2 linked regions of the Blastopirellula sediminis genome follow. Each later gene encodes a partner of the first gene's protein in a complex. Links are inferred from orthologs where the notes say so. Each region holds a gene or a part of one and is shown on either strand. Other genes may lie near its edges.

The links.
Region 2: the proteins of LOC68_RS12320 (region 1) and LOC68_RS26930 are in contact, whole or in part, in a solved structure (PDB 1A0O), measured with the Escherichia coli proteins. The link is inferred for Blastopirellula sediminis from one-to-one orthologs.

The regions. Positions count from the first base shown.
Region 1 is NZ_JAJKFT010000010.1:210,793-222,927, reverse strand. What follows is about bases 2,347-5,661. They hold LOC68_RS12320 (hybrid sensor histidine kinase/response regulator), read right to left. Parts: upstream 5,268-5,661; coding sequence 2,547-5,267; downstream 2,347-2,546. Other genes in these bases: LOC68_RS12315 (response regulator), read right to left, coding at 5,271-5,661; LOC68_RS12325 (chemotaxis protein CheW), read right to left, coding at 2,347-2,543. Outside these bases: CheR family methyltransferase, read right to left, coding at 1-851; protein-glutamate methylesterase/protein-glutamine glutaminase, read right to left, coding at 858-1,988; more of chemotaxis protein CheW, read right to left, coding at 2,067-2,346; more of response regulator, read right to left, coding at 5,662-6,236; sulfatase-like hydrolase/transferase, read right to left, coding at 6,446-8,212; transglutaminase-like domain-containing protein, read right to left, coding at 8,291-9,439; general secretion pathway protein GspD, read left to right, coding at 9,982-12,135. UniProt on the Escherichia coli protein: Involved in the transmission of sensory signals from the chemoreceptors to the flagellar motors. CheA is autophosphorylated; it can transfer its phosphate group to either CheB or CheY.
Region 2 is NZ_JAJKFT010000010.1:3,746,734-3,754,894, forward strand. The notes cover bases 598-3,421. They hold LOC68_RS26930 (response regulator), read right to left. Parts: upstream 2,279-3,421; coding sequence 1,916-2,278; downstream 598-1,915. Other genes in these bases: LOC68_RS26920 (hypothetical protein), read right to left, coding at 598-602; LOC68_RS26925 (hypothetical protein), read left to right, coding at 737-1,852; LOC68_RS26935 (chemotaxis protein CheW), read left to right, coding at 2,741-3,253; LOC68_RS26940 (methyl-accepting chemotaxis protein), read left to right, coding at 3,386-3,421. In the rest of the region: more of hypothetical protein, read right to left, coding at 1-597; more of methyl-accepting chemotaxis protein, read left to right, coding at 3,422-5,470; CheR family methyltransferase, read left to right, coding at 5,581-6,459; chemotaxis protein CheA, read left to right, coding at 6,461-8,161. UniProt on the Escherichia coli protein: Involved in the transmission of sensory signals from the chemoreceptors to the flagellar motors.

The sequences.
Region 1 (12,135 bases):
ACCTTGTTCGCCAAAATAAAATCGGGCAATTGGCGGTTCGGTTGATAAAAGACCGACTTGCAGTGGTGCTGCGGTTGGAACCGCGGACCGAGGTCGATCAGCGATTCGGACGATCCGACGAAAAAGTAACCGTTGTCGGTCAACTGGTTCGCCAGGTTGACGTAGGTCCGTTTTCGATCTTCCGCATTGAAGTAGATGATCGCGTTGCGGCAGAAGATGATGTCGAAGCGGCCGAGATGGGCGAAGCTTTGCAGCAAATTGACCTTCTCGAACGAAACGAGCGAGCGGACTTCATCCTTGATGCGATGTCCGCCTTCTTGAGGAATGAAGTACTTGTTGAGGTATTTCGCTTCCAGGCCGCGCGACGTCTCCATCGGCGGATAAAGTCCGCGGCTGGCGCGAGCCAACGCATCGTCCGAAATGTCGGTCGCCAGGATCGAGATGTTCCAGCTCCGATAGTCGGGAAGCGTTTCCATCAGCGTCATCGCGATGCTGTACGGCTCTTGCCCGGTGCTGCAAGCGGCCGACCAAATGCGAATGCGACGATCGTAGGCGTGCTTCGACTTCTCGTCGACCAGTTCCGGAATCGCTTTGAACATCAAAGCTTCAAACGGCGACTTGTCGCGGAAGAAGAGCGTTTCGCGGGTGGTGATCGCGTTGATGACGTCGCGCTTCAAGTCGCCATGCGAGTTGCGAGCGCGGACCGCGAATTCAACGTAGTTGGCGCAACCTTCTCGTTTCACGAGATCGGCCAGACGGCTCTCGATCAAATAATCCTTCGAGCTGTCGAGTGCAATTCCGCACAGGTCGTAGACCAGCCCGCAAACAGCGTCAATATCTTGAGGCGTCATATTCCCCTAACCCCTGCTCCGTTTGACGCAATTGACGATTTCCCGTCCGACGTCGTTAAGTGGACAAATCAAATCAGCCAAGCCGGCCTCGACGATGCTCCGCGGCATTCCGTAGACGACCGAACTCTCTTCATTTTGTGCGATGATGTTCGCCCCCAGGCGTTTCAGCAGTCGGCAACCGACCGTGCCGTCGTCTCCCATGCCGGTCATGATCACGCCGAGCGTAGATCCGCCGTAAACATGCGAAATCGAGCGAAACAGGTAATCGACCGAGGGGCGGCAGTTTCGTTCGTGCGGATCGTCGTTGACTCGCACGCGCGTCTTCACGCCATCCCGTTCGACCTTCATCTGATGTCCGCCGGGAGCGATGTAAATCACGCCGGGCCGCACGTCTTCGCCGTCGCTCGCTTCGACCACTTCCACCTGGCAGCGCCGATTGAGGTCTTCGGCGAGCGACTTGGTAAACAGCGGCGGCATGTGCTGAACGACGAAGATCGGAACCGGAAAGTTTTGGGGAATGTTGGGGAGTTGCGACGTCAGGGCCGGAGGTCCACCGGTCGAAATCCCGATCGCAACCGCTTCGATCGGCGAACGAAATGTCAGATCGTGCGACGAAACGAGCGACGTGGGATGCGGCGGCTTCGGCGCTTCGACCGGTTTCGGCGGCGGCGAAGCGGCGCGATGCGTAGCGCCGACGGCGATTGGTCTAGTCGTACGGACGACCCGACGCAGGTATGCGTCGACTCGTTGCCGGAGCGTTTCCGACAGGATCGACATGCTTTGTTCGGCGCTGGTTCCGGCCGGTTTCAGCACGAAGTCGAACGCCCCCAACTGCAGCGCAGCCATCGTCGCTTGTGCGCCAGCGCCGGTCAAAGCGCTCAACATGATCACGCCGGGCTGGTGGGCGAAGCGTTTCATTTCTCGCAGCACGCCGAGCCCGTCGATCGTTGGCATTTCGACGTCGAGCGTGATCAGGTCGGGCTGCAAGTATTCGATCTTGTCAAGCGCGATGCGGCCGTCAGCGGCGACGCCGACGACTTCGATTTGAGGGATCTGCGCAAGGATGTCGCGGACTAACTTGCGGTATAACGCCGAGTCGTCGACGACCAGTACGCGAATGCGATCTTCCTCGCTCATGGTTTCCTACTTCGCTCTTCCCTGGCCGCAGGGGCGGTTCAAGCCGCCAGCGGCGACTCGAACCTCAGGCGGCGTTTGTTAGGCCATCGCCGCGAATTCGTTGGCGTCGTTCAACATCTCGTCGATGTTGAGCAGCACAACGACGTCCTCATCGCGTTGGTGAACGCCGATGAAGAAACGCCCTTCGACACCCTTCAGGTTGGCCGGAGGAGGGGTCACGTCTTCGTCGGTCAGCGTCAGAATGTCCGACACTTTGTCGACGACGATCCCGACCGCTTCCCCGTGCGAATTGATGATCAGGTTGCGGCTCTCGCGAGTCTGCTCGCCCGGCTCCAAGCGGAGGATGTGCCGCGGTTCGACCACCGTCACCACTTCGCCGCGGAGATTGACGACGCCGCAAACGTACGGCGGAGCCTGCGGTACCGGCGTGCATTCCAATTGGCGGTTGATTTCCTGGACGCAGCCGATCGGAATCGCCATCAACAGATCGCCCAGGTAAAAGGTGACGAACTGCTGCTCGCCCGAAATTACGCTTTTCTTTTCGTTACCAGACATTGGTTAAACTCCTGCGGTAGACAATTCTCGGGCTTTTCCGTCACGCATCGCTTGACGTCGGAGAGTTTCGACGTCGGTCTGCGTCAGTCGAGAAACCGACGACAACAGGCGTTCGCGATCCATCTTGATTTGGTAGTCGTCGATGCCGGCCTCTTCCCCTTCGCGACGATGTTCGTCTGAAGCGAGCGAGGTCAAAGCGACGATCGGCATGTTCTTCCACTTGTCCGAGTTACGAACCTTGCGCGACAGCTCGAAGCCATTCATGCGAGGCATTTCGATATCGGTGACGATCAGGTCGAAGTGGTATTCCCCTTGCTGTAGCGTTTCCCAGGCGACCTGGCCGTCTTCGGCGTCTACCACTTGGAAGCCGGCCTCTTCGAGGAAGCCACGCACCTGGCGACGGAAGAAGTCGGAGTCTTCGGCCAGCAGGACGATCGGGTCATGCGAACGGGTTTCGGCGGCGACCTTGTGGTGCTCGAACCATTCGGGGCGATGCTTTTCGACGATCTTGAAGATGTCGAGCAAGCGAATCGCCTGGCCGTCGTAGACGAACGAGCCGCAGACGCCGGTTTCGCGGAACGTCGTGGCGTCAATGTGCATCGCGACGTTCTGGATGTCTTTCAACTGCGGAGCGATCAAGCCGACTTCATATCCGTTGATGTCGAAGATCACCACGAAGACGCTTTCCAACTCGGACGGAGCCGGGCGAGCGTTGATGTTGTTTTCCAATCGCATGACCGGCAGCGACGAGCCGCGGTATTGCAGCACTTCCAGGCCGCCGACGGTGTCGATCTGGCTGACGCGGATTCGCTCGACGCGAAGCACGACGCTCATCGGGATCGCGAAGTTTTCTTGCGGATGGTTGGTGAACATCAGGAGCGACTGCGACTCTTCGCCGGCGTGCAGATCTTCCTGGATCCGCTTCGCTTCCAGTTCGCTCTGGTCGGTGAGGTCGAGTTTCGCTTCGGCGCCGATGCCGGAGACGTCCAGGATGAGCGCGATGTGCCCGTCGCCGAGGATCGTGGCGCCTGAAAGGCACTTGCAACCTCGCAGGTGACGTCCCAGCGGCTTGACCACGATTTCTTCGGAGTCGTGCAGGCCGTCGACCGCCAGACCGTAACGAGCGCGGCCCGTTTCGACGACGATGATGCTGCTACTGTTCGATTGTTTCGATGCGTCGCCGCGAAGGTGCAGGATCCGCTGCATGCGGACGATCGGCAGGAGCGAGCCGCGAAGGCGGAGCATTTCGGCCCCTTTGACGCGGGTCAGGCGTTGCTCGTCATCGGCGCGGACGCGGACCAGTTCCGAGATGTTCGCTTGCGGGATAGCGAAGCGACTGCCGCTCGTTTCGACGATCAGCGACGGAATGATCGCCAACGTCAGCGGCAGGGTGATCAGAATGTTCGTTCCTTTGCCGATCGTCGATTCGACGTCGACGGTGCCGCCCAGCTTTTCGATGTTGCTGCGAACGACATCCATGCCGACGCCGCGTCCGCTGACGTCGGTCAGCTTTTCGGCGGTCGAGAAGCCGGCGTGGAAGATCAAGCGAACGGCGTCGCGATCGGTCATCTGCTCGGCCTGATCTTGCGTGATGACTCCCTTGGAGACCGCTTTCTCTTTCAAGATCGCGGGGTTGATCCCTTGGCCGTCATCTTCGATTTCGATGCGGACCTTGCCAGCCTGGTGATAGGCGCGAAGGTTGATCTTGCCGGTCGGGCTCTTGCCGTTGGCGACGCGCTTTTGCGGAGTTTCCAGACCATGATCCATCGAGTTGCGGATCAAGTGGGTCATCGGATCGCCGATCGCTTCGATGATCGACTTGTCGACTTCCACTTCCTTGCCGTCAATGTGCAGGTTGCATTCTTTGCCGAGCTTGGCGCCCAGATCGCGAACGACGCGGATAAAGCGATTGAAGACCTGCCCGATCGGTTGCATGCGAGTCTGCATGACCGCGTCCTGCAACTCGCTGGTAACCTGGTCCAAGCCGGAGGCGACCGCTTCGAGGCCCGAGTCCTGCTTGCCCGAAATGGCTTGCATCACCTGGTTGCGGCAAAGGACGAGTTCGCCGGTCAAGTTCATCAGGCGATCGAGCACGCTGACCGGAACGCGAATGTTCGCTTCGATATTGGTCGAACCTTCCGACCGAGTTTCTTCGCTGGCCGCTTTCGGAGCCGGGGCAGCCGGTTGCGGAGTCGGTTCGACCGGAGTCGGCGCTACAGCAACCGGGGCCGGCGTTTCGACTTCGTTCGGCGTCGGCGCTTCGAGGATGGCGGCAGGCGAGGGAACTTCGACCGGGGCAGAAGCAGCCGCTGTCGGAGCTGGCGTCGACGGGGTCGGCGTGACGCCGGCCGCGATCTCGTCAAGCTGTTTCACGAAGTCGGCGATTTTCATTTCGTCCGAGCTTTCGACGTCGTTGATCATCGAGCGGAGTTGATCCGATGCGCGGAGCATGACGTCGATCATTCCCGAGTTGGGCACGAGCTCCAGGTTGCGGAGCTTGTTGAGGACGTTCTCCAGGCTGTGCGACAGGTCGTTGATGTTGCGCAGTCCGAGGAACCCCGCGGCGCCTTTGATCGAGTGGATCGCACGAAAGACGGTGTTGACCAGATCGACGTCGACGCTCTCGCCGCCCGATTCGATCGCCAACAGCTGCGATTCGACGTTCGCGAGATGTTCGTTCGATTCGATCACGAACTCGGCGACTAGTTCATTGTCTTCGTACATAATCTAACAGTGCTCCTGAACCATGTTGGACGGAAAAGTCGCCGTCACTTGGGGATGATGGAGGGCCGCTTCGGGCGAAGGGACCGCCCAGGAAGAGGAGGATTCCATCTCTCGAAGGTATTCCGCCAGATAGCGATTCAAGTTCGCCGGCGTCATCGCGCCGACGGTGAAGATCGCATCTTGCGGGGTGGTCGAAAGGTGTTTTTGCTGTTCCAGCAACTCTTGCACCTGGTCGGTCGTTAGCAGGCCGAGCTCCACGGCCGCTTCGCCAAACTTCAACTGCGTGTCGGCTTGACGCTGCAGCACCTGCATCAGTCCAGCGACGGTGATATGGCGCGACTGCAGGGCGATCTGGCCGATCGGTTTGACGCTGCGAGCGTAGGCGGAGCGTGCAAGTTCCAGCAGTTGCGGCGAGATCGCGCCGCGCAGAATCAGGTAGTTCTCAAAATTGCTCCACTCGAACCCAGAGGGCAATTCGCTGGCGAGGGAGGGTGAGGGTGAATTGCTCGCTCGCAGCTTCGATTTGATTTCCGAGGTCTTCTGCGCGATGCGCAATTGGCGAGCGGCGAAGGCGGCGGCTTGGCGCCATTGTTCGATTCGGTAAAACGACGCTTCAAGCGCATCGATCATCGGTCGCAGATCGTCAGCTGGCTTGAACAGACAGTATTCGGCTCCGTATCCAAGGGCCTCGAACACCAGGTTCATCTTCAGCTTGCCGGTAAACATGATCACGGCGACGCCGATATCGAACTGTTTGATCTGTTGAAGGACCTCAAGTCCGTTCAGCTGCGGCATCTCAATGTCGAGCAGGACAACGCGATATCCGCCATTGATTAGCGCACCACGCCAGCACGTCGGATCGTGCAGCTCGTCGACGATATAGTCGTGCTGCGCAAGACGAGCCTGGATCATACGAGTGACCGTCGGATCATCGTCGATATGTAGGATGCGTCGTTCGTTGGAATTCATGCCGTTCACTGCGGTTTCGCCCCAGATGCATAAGTCCACCGTGATCCCGGACTTTGAGGCTGCAGAAATATAGACCCCGAATTTCAACTTGCAACGCAAGGGAAAATGGGAGAAACCGCGAAAGGGCGCACGGTCGTACCGGTTGGTACGACCGTGGCGGTCACAAGAAAGACCGAGAGAAAACTGAAGTTCGCGGACGGCCGCGAAGTTTATGGAATACAACGCAAGATCAGCATGCGGATTTCGGGACCCTCTGCAGAGGTCATTTCGGGCGCAGCGAGCGTCAATTGACCAGTACCTTGCGGAAGCTCGATAACCCCGAGAGTAAGCGGAGCGAAGTCTTTTACCGGGGATTCGCTCCCTCGCGACGCGCGATCGAGTTCGGGGCCATAGCTGGGCGGGTCATGCTCAGCGACAATCTTGCCGCTTGCATTCTTGTCGCCAATGCTCAGTTCCAACGTCGTACCAACCACGCTCTTGGGGGCGGCATAATAGACGATTGGCTCATATTTGCCGGCCTGACCAACCTCAACGTCCCAAGTCATTTTGTCATCCGCGCTCTTCCAACCGGTGAAATAGGAGCAATTAGGCGCCGGCGCGCTGCGACGAATATTTCCGTGCGGTTTGCCGTCCCGAGCCGGTAATTGCGTGCTATGCGCATAACCGACGGTGAACGGACGGTCTTCCGCTTCCATCTGCTCCCGAATTTCCTCTCGAAACTGATCGGCCGCCTTCTTCATGGCGGCGACCTCTTTCGGATGCTGCGCGGCGACGTCTTTACGCTGACCGGCATCCTTGGCGATGTCATAGAGATGGCCGGCCGCGTCGAGGCGGAAACGCTGCGAACGGACGCTGACGTTTTGCCATTTGTTGATCGGGATCGAAAAGAGGTAGCGATCGTACAACGGCTGTTTGTCCTGGCTCAGCAGAGTCGGCGCAAAGCTGCGACCGTCGAGCGGCTTTTTGGGCTGGAACTTGACGTCGCACAATTCGGCCAAGGTTGGACCCAGGTCAATTGCGCCGCCGATCTGCTCGACCTGCATGCCAGCCGAGATGCGCTGCGGCCAGCGAATGAACAAAGGCGAGCGGACGCCCCCTTCGTCGGTCGAGCCTTTACGCCCCTTCATATCGCCGTTCCAACGCCAGCTGTTCGGGCCGTTGTCGCTGAAGTAGACGACGATCGTATCGTCGGTCAGCTGCAATTCGTCAAGCTTCTTCAACACGCGGCCGACGTTCCAGTCGATGTTTTCGACCATCGCCAGCGCCGAACGGGTCATATCAAGATCTTCCTTCTCCGGATCGCGATTCCGCATCTTTGGATCGGCGTCTTTGAACTTGTCGTAAAACTTGTCTGGAACCTGCATCGGCGAATGGGGAGTGTTGTAAGGGAGGTAGCACAGGAACGGTTCGTCCTTGTGCTGCTCGATAAACGCCATCGCGCGGTCGGTCAGATCATCAATGATGAAACCTTCGCCGCGGATTAGTTGGTTGTTGTGCTCCAGCAGCGGATCAAAGTAGTTCCCCCAATGCCCCGAGCAGAATCCGACGAACTCGTCGAACCCACGCGCGTTGGGATGGTAAGGAAACTGCATGCCGTTATGCCATTTGCCGAACGCCGCGGTTGCGTAACCGGCGTCGCGGAAGGCTTCGGCGAAGGTTTGCTCGTCAACGTTCAAACGTTCTTGCCCGGTCGAAACGCCGCGGACGCCGCCGCGAGCATGAAATCGCCCGGTCAGGAACTCGGCGCGGGTCGGAGCGCACAAGCTGCAAACATAGAAATAGTCGAACGACGCTCCCTGTTTGGCGATCTCGTCGATGTTGGGAGTTGCGAGATTCGCATTGCCGTTGTAGCTGAGGTCTCCCCAACCTTGATCATCGGCCAGGAAAATGACCACATTCGGTCGACGCTCAGCGCGACTGATTCCGACAAGGGTGAGCAGAACGAAGAGCGTCGTGAAGATTTGGCGTGCGTTCATGGGGCGTCGATCGCAGATTTCGGGGTAGGATCGTTCCAGTCTAACTGGAAACTGGCCAGAATGCACGTTTCCCCTGCCCTACTTCGTGTAGGCGTTTAGCGTTTCCCGATCTTTGAATGAATTGACGACTTCCCGATCGGCGACGTACTTGTGGGCCGTCATCCAGGCGAATTCCTTTTTCTCAACGTTGGCCGGATCGGGTTCCGGCAGCGGCACGCCATCCGCCTCGACATAGGCGGTTCGGACGACCGGAACGGGGCGACTCGCTTTCGGCGCCAATTCATAGTCGGTCCCTTGGGTTTGCAGGAGCCAAGCGTTTTCACGGAAGCCGCTTGTCAGCCGATTCTTTGCGGCGGCGAGCAATTGATTCTTCTCCTCTGCGCCGATCATTTCGTCCTGCTGAATCGACGCCATTAACTTTTGCGTTTCCGACACGTCGAAACTGACCCAGCCATAGGGAGGCAAGAATGCTTCGAGCTTGCAGTGGGACGGGGAGTTCTTCGGAAAGAGGGAGAGTCCGTAGGTCACGCGCGTCGGATAACCAAGCGCTCTTCCCATCGAAGCGCAAAAACCGTGGTAGTCGCTGCAATGACCATGTCGATTCGTTAGGGCGTGTAGCGAACTGGCTTGTAGCGAAGCGTCGACATGATCGTAGCGGAAGTCGCGGATCACGTAGTCCATGATCGATTCCATGTTGTCGAGCGGATTGCCGAGCGTCGGAACGACTTCTTCTGCGAGTTTGCTGAAACGCTCGTCGACGACCACCGCTTGCGATTCGCCGCCGCGATATTTGTCGAAGGCCGTCGGCCATGAATCGACGGTGCGCACTTGTAGCGGATCAATCTTCCAATCGAGCTGCCAGACCTTGGCTTGAAAACGGTGACGAATGATCTGCGCTCCTTGCGGATCATCGAATTCAAAGTAGGCGAACTTGTTGCCGTATTTCGGTTCGACGTGAATCGTCGGCGTTACGTCCAGCGGAAAAGTCGACCACTCGCTGGAACCAATCTCTTGGCCAGCGCTTGTCTGCGGAACCGGAACCCAGACTTGCAACTTATGCGTGTGGTAAGGAGGGGTCACGACGATGGAAAAATCGACGTCATGTTGAACCGGTTCGCTGCGCTTGGCGCGATAGTCTTGCGCCGGATGGAGCGACTCCGTTTCGGCGCCGCAGGCGACGGATGCAAATGCGAGATAGAGAACGCAGGAAACGGAAAAACGCCGCATGGGAGAAGGCTCGGGCGATCGTGGAATGAAACAACGTTCAAACGAACATTGTAATGACTGCGGCGACACGCTTCAAACTGGGCGAATTACGAACCTGGTACGAATTCCGGAAGAAATAGGCCGGACGAAAAAAATTTTCAAAACTGGCCTTGCGGCGTAGGGCGAATTGCCGGTATTTACCTGCCGCGAACTTTTGGGCGCCAGAAATGGGCTGGGAAGTTTGCTAGCGACTACGAAAAAGCTGCCCTGCAGTTTTGCAATGATTGCGCGCAAGGTGAGCTTGACGTGGTTTTGGAAAATCCGTATTTAACCCACCGCAACCAACACCCGTACGGAGTTTTTCCGTCGGACGTCGAGTCGCGTTGCGGGTCGACGACGGTGGGAATTGGACCGGCTTGCCCGATGTTGCGGGACGGAAGGCGAGTTGTAGTTGGGGGGCGTGAGATAAACCTATGAGAAATGGAATTCCTCAGATGATTTGGCGGGCGGCTGTACGCCCCAATCATTTCAATCAGACAAGGAGAGTCGCGTTGAATTCCGCCGTGAAATCGTTGACGTACTGCCTGGTTGCGACCGCATTGATGTGGTCCGCCGCCCAGGCGCAAGACTTCGGCAATCTAGCCGACTTGCAAAAACAGCAAGATATGCTTCGCGATGCTCGTCAGGCGATGCGGCGCGGCGATCTGGACCAAGCGGAGTCGCTGATCAACAGCGCCTCGCAGCTCCAGGCGCCGAACGATCCTCTGTATGACAAGTTTCGCGACACGCCCGAAAAGGCGAAGGCGACGCTCGAGCAGATGCGGTTCGCCAAAATGCCAGGGCAGAACGAACTGACCGCCGCCATGCGAGGCAATCCGCAATTGGAAGCGGAGACCTTGATCGGGCAGGCTCGCACCGCTCTGGCGAACGGGCAATCGCTCGCCGCGGTCGAACTGTACCACAAGGCCGCCAAGCTGAACGTTCAGCTGCCGCCGGGCGCCTATGACGTCGATCGTCTTCGCGAAGACCTGATCACGGCCGGCATTCAGCCGAGCATGTTGATGGCCCAAGCCGCTCCGATGCGGACGCCGCCGGTCGCCGAACCGTCTTCGATGGACAACCCCTACGCCGATCAATACGGCCCCAACAGCTTCCAAGCGTCGAGCGGCGACTCGGCCAAGCGGTTGATGTTGGACGCTCGTCGCGAACTGGCTCGCAGCAACATGGCCGTCGCTCATCGACTGGTCGATCAAGCTCGCAACCTGGGAGTCGTCTTTCCGGCTGGCCAGGATTCGCCCGAGAAAATTGAAGATCTGATTCGCCGCACCGAAGCGGTTTATCGTAATCCGCCGGGACCGGAAGCGGGCAAAATGTTCGCCGCCGTCATGCTGGAACAAGCGGCCGGTTTGATCGCCTACGATCAACTGGGAGACGCCGAACGACTGATTCGCCAGGCCGAACAACTCGGCGGCGACTACAGCCAAGCCCGTTTCACGCCGGATCAGCTGAAGGGCGAAATCGCTCGTCGTTCGCAAAACGTCGGCGCCGGACCGGTTGGTAACCTGCCGCCGGCGAATGTGCCTGCGGGAGCTTCGGCTCACGATCAACAACAAGCCGTTTTGGCTCAGGCCAAGGCTGCGATGGACGGCGGAAACATGGCCGCCGCCGAAATGTACTTTGAACAAGCCAAAACGATTCGCGTCAATCCTCGCGAATACGTCGCCGGCGACCTGCGTCCGGAAATCATGATGATGGAACTCGACCGCGCTCGCGGCGGAGTCCGTCAGGCTTCGGGCGAAGAGACCGCCGGATTCGCCGGTTCGCAAAGCATCTATCAGCCGGAATTCGACCAGTCGCGTAACGTTCCGGCCGGCGCCAACATGCCGATGGGCGGCGACATGAACGCCCAGTGGAACGCCGGCGGCGACAGCCCGGGCTTCCGTTTGCTGGGAGACGGCGAACTCGCGCTGAAGATGGGAGACAAGGTTCGCGCCCGCCAACTGTTTGAGGCGGCCTGGAACCACAAAGACGCGCTGGATCCGCAAAGCCGTCAACGTTTGCAAGACTACCTGCGTTACAGCACGCAGCCGTTGGGTAGCGAAATCAAGCAAACCAGCACCGCTCCGTCGGCGCTGGACGCCGTCGACGCCGAACAAGCGGTCCTGCAGCGTCAGCTGTTCGCCGAGGTGACTCGCGAGCAGTCGGCCGCCGACCGGATGCGTGAATCGGATCCGAAGGGCGCCCTGGAATTGCTGGAAAAGCTTCGCACTCGCGTCGCCGAATCGGCGGTCGATTCTAAGGTGAAGGATCAGTTGCTCGCTCGCGTTGATCGCAGCACGGACGGGCTGAAGAACTTCATCGAGATCAATCGCGCTCAAATCGAACTGGACGAGCAGAATCGCATGGTCGACGAGTCGATCCGCGCGAGCCGTCAGCAGCACGTCGAAGTGGAAGCTCGCCTGGTCAAGATTACCGACCAGTTCAATGAACTGATGGATCAGCTCCGGTGGGAAGAAGCGGAAGTTCTGGCTCGCCAGGCCCGCGAAATCGCTCCGAACGAGCCGATCGTGCAGAACATGCTGTGGAAAGCGACGACCGCTCGCCGCATGCACAGCAACATGTTGCTGCAAGAGGCGAAGGAAAAGGGTTTCTGGACGGCGATGGACAACGTCGAACATTCGGCGATTCCGTACGACGACAACAACCCGATTACCTTC
Region 2 (8,161 bases), 3.5 Mb from region 1 along the record:
GGGTTTAAGCGAAGCGCTCGGCGGAAGTTTTCTAACGCCAAAATCACTTCCCCCTGGTGCAAGTTGCACTGGGCCAGACAAATCGCCGCCGGAAAATGGTACGGGTTGATTTCGAGCGCCTGGTGGTTGTCGCGAGCCGCCAATTCCCAGACCTGACGTCGGAAATAAGCTTCGCCCCGAAAGTGATGCGCTTCGGCATACCAGGGAGCATGGTGGATCAGCGTGGTCGCGTCAATCACAGCGTCATGCCACGACGCCGATCGGAGATGTCCGGCGACCCGTTCCAACTGGCGACGTTGATTGGTCGATCCGGCCCGGATCCAGAGGTTGCGAATGCCGTTCTCGGCGATCAGACGAACGCCGCGGTCGATATCGGTCAGCCCGCGGCCGACGATCGCGTTAGAGCCGAAGTCGGCCAAAAAGCAGAGGGCCAAAACGGCCGCACGGCGCACTTCCGGCGAATTGCTTTCCGCCAGGCGTTCCAGCGTGCCAAGTCGATACTGCCCCGAGACGTCGCGAATAAACGCAGCGGTGTTTTCTCGCTGCAGATATTGGCGATAGTACTTCAGCAGCGTCGGAGCGCGTTCCGGTTGTTCGTTCACAGGGGGGATACCATCAGCAGGATTGCGGCGACGGGAGGCTTGACGCGCCCGCCGAACAAGATTCGAGTGTAATTGGAGCGAAACGAAACGGCAAATTGTTCTGCCGGGAGCAGTCCGGGGCGATGGAGCAGAAAATGAAGGACTTTCGACGGTTTTTCTTGCCACTTTTGATTGTGGGGACGCTAACCGCGGGGGCTTTCGGCGTCGAGTGGAAGACCGGAGTTGCGTTTGAGAAACATCTCGAATCGGAGGTCGACCTGCAATGGGAGGACGTGCCGCTGCGGGACGCGCTCCAGCGATTGGCCCAAACGCAGGAGATCGCCTTTTTTCTGGACCGCCGCATCGATCCGGACCGATTGGTCTCGCTTAGCGCCAACGCCGTGCCGCTGGAGATGGTGGTCCAGATGCTCGCTCAAAAGGCCGGCGGCGGCAGTTGCCATGTCGGTTCCGTCGTTTATATCGGCCCTGCCGACACGGCGCGTGACCTGGCGACCGTCGCCGCCGTCCAGACCGACTTCGCCCGGCAGTCGCGCGATCCGGCGATGCGCGAGCTGGTTGCGGCCGAAGCGCTGAGTTGGCCCGACCTGACCGAGCCGCGAAAGTTGCTGACCGATTTCGCGCAACGACGCAAACTGACGTTCGCCAATCTGGACGCGGCGGTCTCGCATGACTTGTGGCGCGCCAGCGAGTTGCCGAAGATCGCGCCGGCCGAGACGCTCACCTTGTTGCTCGCCGGATTCGGGGCGACCTACCGCTTTGGGAAAAACGCTGCGGGCGAAGCGCAACTGCAACTGATTCCCCTGCCCGAGAATCCCCAGCTGACCCGTCGCATTCCGTTTCGTGGCGATCTGAATGACGCGGCGTCCAAGATCAAAGCGGAGTTTCCGGAACTCGGAGTTGAAACGCAAGCCGGCGCCGTCATCGTGACCGGCCGGTTTGAAGAGGTGACGCTAGCCGGCAAGATGCTCCGCGGCGAGACGATCCGCCGTATGGACGTGACTCCCGCGAAAAAGCTCTACACGCTGGAAGTGAAACAACAGCCGCTTGGCGCCGTGCTCGCCAGTCTGGCCAAGTCGTTGGCGCTGAAGGTCGAAGCGGGAGACGACGTCGAAGAGACGCTGCATCAACGCATCTCCTTCTCCGTCGACAAGGTCGACGTGTTGCAACTGCTGCAAGCGACGATGGCCGAAGTGCCCGTGCGTTGGGAGCTCAAAGACGACGTGCTGACGATTACGCCGAACAAGAAATAAAAAACGCCCGAACGTCGACATGCAACGTAGTCGGGCGGCGGTGTTCGAAGTGGAACGCTCAGCTTAGCAGCCGTGCTTTTCCAGCTTTTCGCGAAGCGTGTCGGCCGTGAACGGCTTGACCAAATAGTCCGAGACGCCGGCTTGAATCGCTTCCAAAACGCGCGACTTTTCGGCTTCGGTCGTGACCATCATGATCTTGACGTCCTTGTCGATCTTGCGAATCTCTTGAACGACTTCCAGGCCATTCTTGCCCGGCATGTTCCAGTCGGTCAGCACCAGGTCGAAATCGCCCGGCTTGAAAATCTTGAGCGCTTCGTCGCCATCCGCCGCTTCGGTCGCGGTCGGAACGCCTACGGCTTGGAGCGAACGGAGAATGATTTTGCGCATCGTGCTTGAGTCGTCAGCAACAAGAACTCGAGTGGACATAGAACTGGTGACTCCTGAGTCTAACCCTATGAATTGCGTAATAGGGCGCCGCCGTCATTAGCACGCGCCACTGCCCACCTGTCTTGGGCTAACGAACGATAGGTTGCGGCGACCGCTCGTCAAGCAATCCGATGGCATACGTCAGGAAAAGTTTGTGATTGCGGGTCACCGTGCGGAGCGGCCGCAATCAGGCAGCGCCCTGCTCCTTCGACGCGATCGCTGCAACCGAACGGCGCCGGTCCGGTCGTAACGGTTGGTGAGTCTAGGGCAGCAGGGCATCCCCATGAAGTTGGGAAAACTAATCGGCTTGGCTAATTTGTGCGGGGTCCCGTTGCCGAATTCTCCAAGGAACGACTTGTCCTTGGGGGCAAATCGGGGGGAGCGAACGCGGTGCGACGACCAAAGTCGACGCGCGGCGGCCGCTTCAGGACTAGTTTTCCACAACAAGCAAGGAAACGAATCTTGTCCGCCACGATTCAAGACATCGGTTCGGAGCGTATGACGAGCGGTACGCACGGCGAAACCGCCAACTCAATGCAGTTGGTCAGTTTTCGTCTCGCTCAAGAGGAATACGGCATTGAGATCACCCGCGTTCAGGAAATCATCCTGATGGGCGAGATCACGCGAGTTCCGCAAACTCCGGAGTTCATCAAGGGACTGATCAATCTTCGCAATACGGTCATTCCGATCGTCGACTTGCGTCGCCGCTTTGGCCTGCCGGAAGAAAAGGCCAGCGACGAAACCCGCATCATGGTCATGAACGTCGCAGGCAAGACGATCGGCATCATTGTCGACGCCGTCAGCGAAGTCTTGCGAATCGGGAAAGATCAGATCGCTCCTCCGCCGCCGACGGTGGCCGGTTTGGGGCGAGACTATCTGACCGGTTTGGTCAAGCTCGACAAACGACTGCTCATTCTGCTCGATATGGACAAGATCCTGACGAGCGGCGAGAGCGTCATCGTCGAGTCGCTATAAGCCTGTGCTTTGCGACTACCCTTGCAAATGCCGACTGGAAAACCAGCCAGGTTCGCATGACCTAGGTCCGCCTACCCGCCAATTTTTCATACCTTTACGCATTCCAACCTCCGATTCGAGAAAGCGATAGCGATGGCAGCCACCAATTCACGCACCAAACCGACCGCGGGCGATCAACTGAAACGCGAACTCTCGCTCGCCAAGGCGATGAGCGACAACTCCCCCATCAACATTCTGGTCGCCGATCGCGACCTGGTCATCACCTACGCGAACGCCGCCAGCATCAACACGCTGAAGCAACTGCGGAAGTTCCTGCCGATCGATCCGGAAAAGATCGTCGGACAGTCGATCGACATCTTCCACAAAGACCCGGCCCACCAGCGCCGCATGCTGGCCAATCCGAGCAACTTGCCGCATCGCACCACCATCCAAATCGGCGATCAATACGCTGACCTGCTGGTCAGCCCGACCTTCGACGCCGCCGGCGAATACCTCGGCCCGATGGTGACCTGGGAAGTGATCACTGAAAAGCGTCGCTTGTCGCAAGCCGCCGCCGAAATGACCGCGATGGTCGAAAACGCGCCGATCAACATCATGTTGGCCAACCGCGACAACGTCATCACCTACTTGAATCCGGCCAGCGTTCGCACGCTGAAGACGCTGGAAAAGCATCTGCCGTGCAAAGTGGACGAGATGGTCGGCCAGAAGATCGACATCTTCCACAAAGATCCGTCGTACCAACGCAATATTCTGAAAGACGCCGGCAATCTGCCGCGTAACGCCACCATCGAAGTCGCTGGCGAAAAGCTCGATCTGCTCGTCAGCCCGACCTTCGACGCGGAAGGCAAGTATTCGGGCGCCATGGTGACCTGGAGCGTCGTTACCGAAAAGTTGAAGCTAGAAAAGGCCGCGGCGGAAAAGACGGCGATCATCGAAAACGCGCCGATCAACCTGATGCTGGCCGATCGCAACGGCATCATCACCTACATCAACCCGGCCTCGGAACGAACCCTGCGTTCGATCTCGTCGATTCTGCCGATTCCGGTCGAAAAGATCGTTGGCGCTTCGTACGACATTTTCCACGCCAATCCGAGCAAGCAGCGTCAGCTGCTGGCCGATCCGAAGAACCTGCCGCACAAGACGAGCTTCGAGCTTCGCGGCGAATGGTTCGCTCTGGAAGCGGCCGCCATTTACGACGACAAGGGCGAGTACATCGGCCCGATGGTCTCGTGGGAACTGATCACCGATCGCGTCAACGCCGAGAAGGCCGAACAAGCTCGCTTGGAACGCGAACGGGAAGAGCAGGAAATCCTGAAGACGAAGGTCGACTCGCTGTTGGGCGTAGTCGAAGCGGCGGCCAAGGGGGACCTGACTCGCGAAGTGACGGTTGAAGGCGTTGATGCCATCGGCACCTTGGCGGGCGGCTTGAAGAAGATGGTCGTCGACCTCCGCGACGTGATCGGCCGCGTGATCGAAAGCGGCAGCCAGTTCGCCGAAGGCGCCGGTCTGATCGCCGAGAACTCGCAGCAAATGGCTCAAGGCGCCCAGACGCAAAGCGCCTCGGTCGAAGAAATGAGCGCCTCGATTGAAGAGTTGACTCGCTCGATCGAAGCGGTCAAAGACAACGCCGGCGAAGCGAACAAAGTCGCCGTCGACACCAGCCGCATGGCCGAAGAAGGGGGCGCCGCCGTTCAGAAGTCGGTCGAAGCGATGGACCTGATCAAGAACTCCTCGGAGCAGATCAGCGAAATCATCCAGGTGATTTCGGAAATCGCCAGCCAGACCAACCTGCTGGCCTTGAACGCTGCGATCGAAGCGGCCCGCGCCGGCGAACATGGCCTCGGCTTCGCGGTCGTCGCCGACGAAGTTCGCAAACTGGCCGAACGCTCGAGCGAAGCGGCCAAGGAAATCTCGTCGCTCATTAAAGAGTCGACCCAACGCGTTCAGGACGGCGCCAAGCTGAGCGAACAAGCCGGCGCCTCGCTCGAGAAGATCATTCACGGCGTCGAAGCGACCGCCGCGAAGATCGCCGAGATCGCGACTGCGACCGTCGAACAGGCTCAAAGCGCCAACGAAGTCGCCAACGCGATCCAATCGATTTCGCACGTGACCGAACAGAACGCGGCCTCGGCGGAAGAGATGGCATCGAGCAGCGAAGAGTTGGGCGCGCAAGCCGAAACGTTGCGTAACCTGGTTTCGCGGTTCCGCACCGAGTAACCATCCGTGCGGTCGGTAAGGCTCCTCGCAAACGGGTTGAGAGGAGCTGCGAGTAAACGATGACGCCCCCAATTGCGGGGCGTCGGGGCGACGAAGAAAGCAACGAGACGATGACCGTAAGACCTAGCCATGAACTGGTGACCGACTTGCAACTGAAGCGGTACGCCAAATTGATCTACGATGTCGCCGGCGTGGAAATCTCGCCGCAGAAGAAGCAGTTGCTCTCGAATCGCGTGCGTCGACGGTTGAAAGTGACCGGCATCGCCAATTTCGAGGACTACTACGAGACGCTCGTTTCGTTGCCGGTCACCGACGACGAATGGGATCACTTCCTGCAAGAGGTGACGACCCACGAAACTTATCTGTTTCGAGACGATAGCAACTGGAACTGGTTTCGCAACGAGTACTTGCCGCAGTTGACGTCGGAAGCTCGGCTCGGCGTGCGGAAGAAGTCGCTCCGCGTCTGGTCGGCCGCTTGCAGCACCGGCGACGAAGCTTGCACCGTCGCTTGTTGCGCCGCCGAAGGGCTGGCCGGACAAGCTGGCTGGGACGTCAAGATTGTCGGCACCGATATCGGCGTTGGCGCCGTCCGTGAAGCGAACGCCGCTCGCTTCGGCGAACGGTCGATGCGACTTGTTCCGGAGCCGCTGAAGAAGAGATTCTTCGATCAAGCGAAGAATACGCCGTTTTGGACGCCGAAATCGCAGCTGCGAAACATGATGTCGTTTCGGCAGCATAACTTGCTCGATCCGCTCCGAGAACGCCCGTTTGACGTCGTCCTTTTGAAGAACGTATTGATCTACTTCAATACCGAGTCGAAGAAGCGCGTCCTCGAAAACGTCAATCGCGTCATGCTGCCGGGTTCCATCCTGGTGCTGGGCGCCGCCGAAGGAGTCAGCGATCTGCTGGACGGATACGAACGAATTCGTCCTTGGTTGTACCGATGCGTCAATGCGGCCAGTCCGCCAAGCGGAAAGGCGGGTGTCTAAGATGACCGCGCCCGGGCAGGATGAATTCTTCGACAATCTGCTGAGCGACTTCCTCGACGAGTCGTCGCAGCTGATTGATCGTCTCAACGACAACTTGTTGGAACTGGACGAGTGGGCCAAATTGGCGGCCGAAGATGAGAGCGCCATTTTGGACGCCGATCTGGTGAACGACATGTTTCGTTCCGCACATAGCGTCAAAGGGTTGTCGGCGATGCTCGGGCTTCCGAACATCAATTGCCTGACCCATAACGTCGAAAACATTTTCGACGCCGCTCGCCGCGAAGAGCTGAAGGTGACGTCGCATGTGGTTGAGGTCGTCTTCAAGTCGGTCGACCTGCTCGGCGCGATGCTTACCCAATTGCGGGAAACGTCGTCGGACGACGTCCCCTGCGACGAGATGATCGATCAAATCAAAGCGGTTCTGGAACAAACCGGCTCGGTGCGTGAGCAAACGAGCCAGGCGGACGCCGAAGCGTTTCTGACGACGAGCGACGACCAGCCGGTCGCGGACACGAGCCCGGTTGCGGACGAGACCGTGGGCGCCGACGCGATTCGCGCCGAAGTGGCTGTCCTTTTCGCCGGCGTCGCCGACGAAGCCGAAATTCCCGCCAAGTACTGCTCGATCTTCATTGACGAAACGGAACTTGCGGTCGACGAATTGAGCGACGTGCTACTGGCGATCGACAGCGGAGTGGGTGAAACGGCGGAAGCGGCGACCAAGACGTTGCTCGTCACTTCGCACCGGATCAAGGGATCGGCCGCTTCGATCGGCTTGAACCGTCCGGCGCGACTCGCCCACGTGATGGAAGATATTCTGCAGGAAATCCGGGACTCCGGCGGAGTCGTCTGGGGAGACCTGGCCGACGCGCTGCTGCCTTGCGTCGACGGGATTCGCGTTTACGTCCAACAACTGAAGCAAGGCGCTGATAAGACCGACAGCTTTGAAGAGCTGACCGTTGATCTGCTGTCGGCTTGGCGATGTCGCGATGGCTCCGATTCGTCTCCCACGGCGACCGCTCCGGCGGAGTCGGCCCAAGCGGCCGTCGTCACGCCGACAATCGCACCGGGACTCGACGACGAAGGCGGCTACCGAATGGAGCTGGTCTTCGATCAGAATCTGCCCCTCTCGACGCTCAAGGCGCAACTGCTGCTGGAAAAGGTGAGCCGAGTCGGCGAAGTTCATCGCAGCGTTCCTTGCTACGAAGATCTCGATCGGTTGGAGCATGTCGACAGCCTGACGATTGACATCTCGACCGACGAAACGCTCGAGTCGCTCTACTCGTTGGTCGACGTCTCGGGCGTCGTCTCAGCGAAGATCTTCACTCGCGAAGAGCCGATCAAAGCGGCGCCGACGCGCGAAGTCGCTCCTCCACCGGTTCAAGCGGCCGCGCCTGTTGCGACTCCGGCGCCGGCGAAAGTCGAACACTCGGCCCCGGTCACGCCTCCCGTCGCTGAAAAGAAAACTTTGACGCCTGCGGCGCCGCCAGCCAAAGCTGCGCCGGTTGCGACGAAGCCCGCCGAGTCGACCGCCGCTGCGGATCGTACGAAAGCGACCGACGCCCTGGCGAAGCCGGCCGAAACGTTGCGTGTCGATATCGAACGTCTCGATCAGTTGATGAACCTGGCTGGACAGCTGGTGATCAACCGAGCGCGTTTCGAGCAGTTGACTGACGGGCTGCGGGAATCGCTTCCCCACAAGTCG